2 regions of the Evansella cellulosilytica DSM 2522 genome follow, and region 1 is predicted to be linked to the other one. Evidence: riboswitches for the same ligand, from Rfam matches in the RefSeq annotation. Region 1 holds a riboswitch; the other holds the start of a gene.
The links. A riboswitch is a leader RNA that binds a small molecule or an ion and turns the genes downstream of it on or off. The one in region 1 is predicted to bind cobalamin.
Positions count from the first base shown of each region.

Region 1 (4,825 bases):
ATATTACGTTTATTCGCTTCTTTTAATAATATATCTAGCACTGTATCTCCGTCCGCATACTCTACCGTTACTTCTCCAATAATCGTACCTATATCTTTAGGGCCTTGGACAGTTAACGTTACAGTTGGTAAATTATTATCTTCTTCTGATGGAGTTGTACTTTCGTTAGACTTATCTGATTTGTTACTATCCTTTTGATTATCAGACTCTTTTTTTCTCGGTTCTTCTGGATGTGAACGCTCTTCCTTTTGTGATTGACTTTTCTTTTCACTCGAATCATTATGATTACTACTTGATGACTCTTCACGATCTTCTACTGTATCAGCACTAGTAGATTTGCTTGAATTTGCAGTTTCACTATCATTCGGATCATCTTTATGTAAAGATTCCTCTACCTTTTCAATAGATTCCTCTTTTTCTTCCGTATTATCGTCTATTTCCACTTCATTTATTTTTAAGTCATTATTAATATCGCTAAATTTCCGTTCACTTATAGCATCTTTTCCAGTCAAATCAGAAATCGTTAATGAAGAGCTATTTTGTCCTTGTCCACAACTAACTAAAAATAACACCATGACAGTAAATAGGAGTAAACGAAATAACTTACTTATATAAGTGACCTTCAACTTGTTTCCCTCCTATAAATGTATATCGGTTTATTATCTCGATTCTTGTTCTTCAAAAAAACGTGAGTAAAGAGGATGACTCAAAAGGCACTTTTATACCTTTTGAGCCAAACTATAAGCTAAGCAGGGTGTCTCCATAGTAACTACTCTAAGTGGATCGAATAAAAGAAAGTATAAGAATCGAGTGTAGCCATTGCCATGACTTTCTATAGACTATGAGACAGCCTCATCCTAACAAAATCGTAGTTGTTACTCTAAGCTTACATAATATAAATAAACGGTATGTGATGTCAGTTTCTTACCTGACTTCACTTCATACTTTTTTAAACTTTTTTTATTTAATTCAATACTTTTCTTCTTTGTGTAAAAAAGATAACTGTCCCAATGAGAAAGAATAAAGCACCAAGAGCAAGTACATGATAATTGGAAGTTGCTGTGTCAGGAAGGCGTTCTCCTTCTTGACTAGTGGTTTCTGTTTCGTTTGATGATTGATGTTCTGCCTGATTATTATTCTCGTTACCATTTGATTCTCCATCAGTTACAACTACCTGTTCATTGTCAACCTCTTGATCTTCTTTGAGCTTTTCCTTTTTTTCCTCTTCTTCAATTAACTCTTCTTGTTCTTCAGTGTCAACATCACCCGGGGAATCTACAGGTTCCTGTGTCTCTTCATCATTTGGATCCTCGACCTGATCACCTGGAGTTTCTTCGATAGGTTCAGGTTCAACCTCCGGCTCTACATAACTAAAGTCATATAAATGACTAACTCCTAAATTGTTATAAGCTACTAAAGCTTGAAATGCTTGTTCTGTTGACATACTATTTTCTGATGTATCGCTTAATAGCCATTTATATGCACCGTTTTCTAGTTGGTAATCTAGTAAATGTTGAAGGGGGTGGTGTCCATCATTATAAAAAGGCTCTTGTGTAACATCGACTCCTACAGATGACAATCCTATAATAACCTGAGCTGCAGTGTTTGAGTTAACACCCCAGTTATCAAACCCTCCGTCTTCTTGCATGACGTCAGCTAATAATGTAACAGCCTTGTCAATTTCAGCTTGTACTTCATCTCGATCTTTATAAAAACCAAGAGCTGTTAATGCCATGCCCGTGAAATCTAAATCGGCATTAACACCATCCCAGCCCCAACCACCATGAGGTAGAGATTGTTCTAGAATTTTATTTAATAACTTTTCTTCTGTCCACAAAGCGTCTTCAGGTATATCGTATTCCCCTGTATTTAGTGCAATCAATCCATAAATTTGCGCAGATAGCATATTTATAAATTCATCAGAATATACTTTCTCGATTAAGTTTACCCCTTCAAAGTCTGTAGGGTCCTCGCCTATTGCAGCTACAGCAATGACCATTCTCTGTAAACTAGTACCCCTTAGTACTTGATCCAGATCCTCAACTAAATACCCTCTATAAAGTTCAGATACGTCATCTGGTAAATGATTAGCCTTCGCCAATGCTGCTATGGACCAATCTGTATAATGCTCTGTTTCAATTAAGTGTGCAGCAGTTCGTTCTATATCTTGTTTCACCTCTTGACTAGCTAACACATTCAACGGAAATAATAATAGAACAAGTATCATTGCGACAATAGATTTTCTTAATAAAAGTAATTTAGACATTTTTCGCTCTCCCTCTTTTTTATGTAATATTTTGGCATAAAAAAAATCCCCTTGAAGGAGAAGTTTGTCAAAGAAATAAACTTACAAAACAGTTCACTTCTTAACACCCTCCTATCCTCGTAGTACTGGTGAAAAAATAAAATAGGCAGGTTTCCTGGCTCATGGTCATAGCTTCCTACGTCTTCCCATCATTAAGACAGTGACATACTGTAGGTTGCTCCCATTTACAGTGGCGGGACCGCGTTGGATTTTCACCAAACTTCCCTATTAAGCTAAGATTCTATCACGAGAATTTTAGCACCTATTTTAACTTTCAATATTTTTATGTCGAATGTAATAATAACATAATGGATTGATTAATGTATATGATGAATGTTAAAAATTTTTAAAAAACTACTTTAAGACTATTGAAATAGCATGAATTTAATTAATAACGCAAATACTCTAGCTAGCAATATCCCAAACAGCAAGAGTGAGAAAGTAAATAACCACTTCGTTAAATTCTCTATTATGATATAAATAATAACAGATTTCTTCCTTGGAATTTGTCCCACTTTTATACGGTATGACAGTGGTCGAATTGGTAAACCAACAGTTCTTTTCAATTTCTCAAAATCTCTTTCCACATATCTGCAAAATTCTTCAAAATGAATATTTTTATCATCTGAATTTTTTATCAAATTATTTCTAAACTGATGATATGCATGTAAACAATCTGGGTGAAACAACTCATAGTACGTTTTCACCAATTTATTTACTTCGTTTATGATTGCAATACCATCATCTCGACTGATTTGTTTGTATAAGTACGGCTCCATCACTTTAAAAATCGGTAAATATACGCTATATAGTCTTTGCTTTGCGATTGAAACTCTTCCCTTTCTTGATGCAACAAAAAAACCTAAAAAAAACGAGATGCTTACTAACAAGATACTATATAATAATATGTGTTCTGTATGAATGTTCACTATGCCCCCTCCCCCTTTATTAATTCCACCAGAGCATGAATAGCTTACATTCGTAACCCTTTAAGCAAAAAAATACGACATTCATATATATGAATGCCGTGACCTACCTATGATTTGATGATTTCCTCACTAAGTTCCTCTTTTATTTGTTCCTGATACTTCTTTATTCTTTTATCTGTTATTTTGACTTCTTTACCGCAAATATAATTCGTTATATTCGATCGATGTAAATAAACCATAAATAACGAAAATAACGTAAATAATAGCATCAGCTCAAAACTACCTATAAAAATGGAATGAACGGTTAACGCAATGCCAATGGAAAGCGAACCAAAAAAAACATACTTTGTAATAAAAATAACTAAAAAGAATGTAGAGTAGCCGCTTAGAAATAATATCGGGTTTATTGTAATGAGAACTCCAGCTGTAGTAGCGACAGCTTTCCCACCACGAAAGTTAGCGAATACAGGAAAACAGTGTCCTAAAATGACGGCAACCCCGATATACACTGGATTAACCTCAATAGAAAATATCACAGGTAATGAAACTGCAAGCACACCTTTACTAACATCACCTAATAAAACGAGAATTCCTGCTTTTTTCCCTAAAACTAGTGCACTATTGGATGCTCCTAAGTTTCCGCTTCCAAAATTTCTTACATCCGCTCCATACTTGAGCTTACCTACAATAAGCGCAAATGGTATAGACCCGATTAAATATGCTAATAATATAATAAAATAGGTTTCCATTTAATCACCCCATAGTTTCGCAATAAAGGTTCATAGATTTAATTATATAATATATTGTCAATATTCATATACAATTAACAAAAAATGTAGAATTTAATTTTTTCCATACATATCGCTTACTGAATTGTTGATTCCTTTTTACCTTATAATTAATGTATAATTATATTAACACTTTTTGTGGAGTGATAATGATGAAAAAAGAACAAAAACATGACCCGTTCAAGAAATCTTTTGGAAGTTTAGAAAATCTAGTAGATAAAATTAGTGATGTGTTGAGCTGTCCCGTCACGATTGAAGATGCAAACCATAACTTATTAGTATATAGTTCACATGATGAACGAACAGATCAAGCGAGAATTGCTACCATTATCGGTCGAAGAGTACCAGAGAAAGTAATTAATCAATTTTGGAAGAACGGTATATTACCAAAGTTGCTTGAAACTAACAATCCAGTAAGAGTACCAGAAATTATAGATATGGGTATTAGTAATAGAGTTGCTATATCTATTAAAGCTAATAATGATATTTTAGGGTTTATATGGGTTTTGGAAATTAACAAGCAATTGAGCGATAATGACCTAGCATTACTGAAAATGGCAGCAGAGACTGCTAGAAATCAGCTTTTACAAAGACAAGTACGAAAACAAAAGCAAACAAAAGGTTACCAAGAATTTTTTTGGCAACTCCTAACAGGACATTTAACTTCCACTGAAGAAATAGTGAATAAATTTGATCAATTGGAAATAATCCCTCCTTCCTCCTTTTTCATTGTTATTTTTTCCTTTAATCATGACATTACTTTGGAAGAAGAACGTCATATTTCATATTTACTCACAATATCA
Region 1 is NC_014829.1:3,054,171-3,058,995, forward strand. Features, by position in the region: gene BCELL_RS21700 (DUF4430 domain-containing protein) at 1-626, opposite strand, end outside; gene BCELL_RS21705 (prenyltransferase/squalene oxidase repeat-containing protein) at 965-2,266, opposite strand; cobalamin riboswitch at 2,394-2,586, opposite strand; gene BCELL_RS14195 (hypothetical protein) at 2,671-3,234, opposite strand; gene plsY (glycerol-3-phosphate 1-O-acyltransferase PlsY) at 3,342-3,983, opposite strand; gene BCELL_RS14205 (PucR family transcriptional regulator) at 4,172-4,825, shown strand, end outside.

Region 2 (4,825 bases), 1.5 Mb from region 1:
TTTCATCCTGCTTTGCCTTTGTCGTTAAACTTGATAATACGTATGAATAACTTTGATTATGAACAACCTCCTGAAAGGACAATACAGTCATTAATGCCGACAAGCTAGAATCTGTTAAATAGCGTGCCACATGCATCGAGTAGTCTGTTTGAATACTATCTAAGAAGGCGAGTAAGCCAATAATTTTATCAAATGCTTCTCTTTCCTTCGGCTCGAGCTTATCATACTGTTTCACATCGTTCCCCATGTTAATCTCAAACGGTGTCCAAAAATTCGCTAGCATGTTTTTATATAATGGATATGCCCATTTAAAACGAACATCGTCCCAGTTCAATACATTAGAGCTTTCACCGTTAATAATTCGTGTTGATGCATTCGGTGCTGTTACGTCGTACAGCTTTCTTTCTTGTAATTTATCCATTTTCACACAACCTTCCTTTAGCTTGCACAGCTCTCACACTCATCTATTTCACTAGATGTCGAGCGAACGTAATACGTTGATTTTAACCCATGCTTCCATGCCGACAAGTGAATGTCTAGTAACTCCTTCGCCTTCACCGTGTTTTTTACATAAATATTAAACGACACTCCTTGATCAATATGCTTTTGACGTGCCCCGTTCTGTTTTACACTCCATATTTGGTCAATATCATGTGCTGACTTGTAATACCACGTCGTTGCCGGTGAAATATCTGGCGCTGTTACAGGAATACGAAAATTCTTTTTTTCCTCAGCATACTCTTTACGATAAATTGGATCTATTGAAGCTGTCGTTCCCGCAATGATCGCCGTTGAAGAGTTAGGTGCAACTGCCATTAAGTAGCCATTACGCAAACCACTTCTATTAACCATTTCCGCAAGCGCTATCCACTTTTCATCCGTATAATTCCTCTGTGAAAAATACTTTCCTGTATGCCAAGCGGAATTTTCAAACTTTTCGTAAGCTCCCTTTTCCTTCGCTAATTCCATACTTGCTTCGATCGTTAAATAAGCGATCTTTTCATAGAGCTTGTCAGCAAAGTTGATAGCCTCTTCAGATTCCCAACGAAGTCCTGTTATCGCTAGAAGATGATGCCATCCAAACGTACCTAGCCCGATTGCTCTGTATTTCTCATTTGTCAGCCTCGCTTGTGGTACTTCAATATTATTTATATCAATCACGTTATCTAGCATTCTTACTTGTATCGGTATAAGCCTGGACAATACCCCATCCGTTACGGCCGTAGCTAGGTTAATAGAGCTTAAATTACACACAACGTAATCTCCCGCTTCTTTTGTAATGAGTATCTTCCCATCCTCTGTTGTTTCTTCCTTTATCGTTGTTGCACTCATATTTTGCATAATCTCTGTGCAAAGATTTGAGCCGTACATCATGCCACAGTGCGCATTCGGATTTTGCCTATTGGCCTCATCACGATAAAACATATATGGCGTTCCTGTCTCAAGCTGAGAAATCATGACCCGTTTCATGATTTCAATCGCAGGGACACTTTCTTTTGAAAGTCGTGGATCTCTGACGCATTGCTCATATTTTTCTCTAAAGCTGCCTGCGCCTCGCTCTTCATCATAGAAATCTTCTAAGCTAAAGCCCATTGTTTGGCGTACCTCATGAGGATCAAATAAAAACCACGCTTCTCTCGCTTCGACCTTCTCCATAAATAAGTCAGGTAAACAAACACCTGTAAATAAATCGTGCGTCCGTTTTCTTTCGTCACCATTATTTAACTTAGCATCTAAAAATGAAAAGATATCTTTGTGCCACACATCTAAATAAACGGCAATTGCTCCTTGCCTTTGTCCTAGTTGATCTACCGATACTGCTGTGTTGTTTAATTGCTTCATCCAAGGAAGCACCCCAGACGATGTCCCTTTAAAACCTTTGATTGATGAGCCCTTCGCTCTAATCTTCCCTAAATAAATGCCGATCCCACCACCGTTTTTACTTAATGTCGCAGCATCTGTCGTACTATCAAAAATCCCTCTTAAACTATCATCCATCGTATCAATGAAACAGCTTGATAACTGCCCATGTGTTTTCCCCGCATTAGACAACGTCGGTGTCGCTACTGTCATATAAAGATTTGATAGTGCCCAATATGCTTCTAAAACATAGTCGAGGCGCTTGCTTTGCTTCTCCTCTTTCATTAATGTCATCGCGATGATCATAAAACGCTCTTGCGGTAATTCTAGTATATGTCCTTCATGGTCTCGCGTAAGATAGCGGTCGATTAATGTATGTAAACCTAGATAAGTAAATTTGGAGTCATTTGATTTATTTAGTGCTGCTTCTAATCTCTCTAAATCATCTTTTTGGTAGGCGCCTGCTAAATCTTGATCGTAAAAGCCTGCTTCTACTAAATAAGTAACGTTATGAGCAAATCCTGTATACACCTCTTCAGGTCTCATTTGCCGCTTCTCAGCTACTTGTTTATATAGCTGCTGCAGCCGAATCGTCGCTGCAACATACGTCCAATCAGGCTCGTCACTTGAAATACGATCAAGTGCAGCTAATAACAAGTCCTTTTCACTCTTATCAAAATGCCAGTTTCCCCAATTTAAGTGCTCATATTTTTTCTTTAGTTCATCCCAGACGTCTAATTCCTTCACTAAAGTATTCATTACAATCTCTCCTTTTTAGTAAAAAATAAAAAAGCCCTTCCTCAACGGAGGAAGAGCTTGGCTTACGGAGTCGGCATGTCATATTTGTGGCATAAGAATAGAATCTTCTTAATAGAGATACTATTAATTCTATATCCACCGTCCTGCCGCTCCATGATCTCATTCCCCGAAGACATGAAACTGTTGAAATAGAAGGCAGGTCTCCTGACTAATGCTTCAACCTACTTTGAGCCTTCCCATGCAAAAGCCTTTCAGCCTCCTTGCACAGTGGATTTCTCATTTCGTCTGCATTTACAGTTGCGGGGACAGTTTCGGATTCACACCGAATTCCCTATTAAGCTATAAAAATAGCACCTTTATTTCAGCAAAATCAATATATAGTGTTTTCATTTGTTTTTGAAACTTTATCTAGTATGATGAGTGTATCGAATCTTGTCATTGAACGCAACCATATTCGTTCAACTATTTTTCGACAAAATATGACGATACTGACTCAAAAGGTTTTCCTATTGACTTCTATGCTAAGTAAGTACAGTGCCGCAGCCTTCCGTTCACAGCCCACTACAAGTTGGTTAGTGGGCTCGCGGAGAACTGTATCTAATCATAATAATTTCTATAGCTTGATAAGTCATTATATCGTTTTCAAAGCAAACTTTTTAATGCCTAAAGCGACACCATCTTCATTGTTTTTCGTTGTCACCCAATCAGCAGCGTCTTTGACAACAGGTTGTGCATTCCCCATCGCAACGCCTACTCCTGCTTCTTTAATCATCGCAATATCATTTAAGCTATCTCCCATTGCGAGCACATTGTCCATTGTTATGCCAAGTTCCTCACATATTTTTCTTAGCGCAGAAGCTTTGTTAATTCCTGCCGCGTTAATTTCTAGGTTCACAGGATTCGAGTTCGTTATTTCTAACCGATCATCTTTTGACAAAAATTCAAAAACTGTTTTTCTCGTTTTATCATCTTCAATATGATAACAAAATTTCAACCATTCGTGCGCTTCAATCTCATCCTCTGGAAATTCGTCCCGCCAAACTTTTTCTGGCGTTACTGCCCAAAAATGAAGATCATATTTCTTTTTTAAGTCCCACATCATTTTTATTAAATCTGGAGCTAGTTCACTTTGATCGAAAACTTCCCCTTTGTTGTCCCAGATCAAACTTCCATTTACCGTTACAATGTAGGACGATAAATTTAGTGATTCTATGTATGGCTTTAATGTCAAAATGGATCTACCAGTACTTATCACAACCGTCATCCCATTTTGCTCCGCTTCCATAATGGCAAGTCGATTTGCATCTGAAATGCTATGATCACTGTTCAGCAAAGTGCCATCCATATCTAGTGCAATTAATTTAATAGCTTGCATGTACTCCACCCTTTCTTTCTTGTATTGTCAGTTTACCATATCAGGATATGTTTTACTCTTGGGTGAGACTTTCTAGACACGGTTTTCGAGGAAGATCGTTTTAATTTAAAGGTGAGTGGTGTGGTGATATGAACCCGGTTCATTTTCCTCACCTTCAAACTCACTTTTTCTCCCTTTTTCTCCTGGTTTGAAGGTGAGACTTTTGAACCCGGGTTCGCTCTAACCCGGGTTCATTTCCCTCACCTTCAAACTCTTCTTTTCTCGCTTTTTCTCCTGATTTGAAGGTGAGACTTTCGAACCCGGGTTCGTTTTAACCCGGGTTCATTTCCCTCACCTTCAAACTCTTCTTTTCTCGCTTTTTCTCCTGGTTTGAAGGTGAGACTTTTGAACCCGGGTTCGTTTTAACCCGGGTTCATTTCCCTCACCTTCAAACTCTTCTTTTCTCGCTTTTTCTCCTGATTTGAAGGTGAGACTTTCGAACCCGGGTTCGTTTTAACCCGGGTTCATTTCCCTCACCTTCAAACTCGCTTTTCCTCCCTTTTTCTCCTGATTTGAAGGTGAGACTTTCGAACCCGGGTTCGTTTTAACCCGGGTTCATTTCCCTCACCTTCAAACTCTTCTTTTCTCGCTTTTTCTCCTGGTTTGAAGGTGAGACTTTTGAACCCGGGTTCGTTTTAACCCGGGTTCATTTCCCTCACCTTCATGCTCTCTTTTTCTCGCTTTTTCTCCTGATTTGAAGGTGAGACTTTTGAACCCGGGTTCACTTTAACCCGGATTCATTTCCCTCACCTTCACGCTCTCGCTTTTTCAATTAAGTACTGTGTGCCATAC
Region 2 is NC_014829.1:4,520,947-4,525,771, forward strand. Features, by position in the region: gene BCELL_RS20675 (ribonucleotide-diphosphate reductase subunit beta) at 1-421, opposite strand, end outside; gene BCELL_RS20680 (ribonucleoside-diphosphate reductase subunit alpha) at 439-2,619, opposite strand; cobalamin riboswitch at 2,796-2,992, opposite strand; gene BCELL_RS20685 (Cof-type HAD-IIB family hydrolase) at 3,251-3,994, opposite strand; gene BCELL_RS20690 (hypothetical protein) at 4,786-4,825, opposite strand, start outside.
Region 2: another riboswitch for cobalamin. It lies ahead of BCELL_RS20680 (ribonucleoside-diphosphate reductase subunit alpha); the one in region 1 lies ahead of BCELL_RS21705 (prenyltransferase/squalene oxidase repeat-containing protein).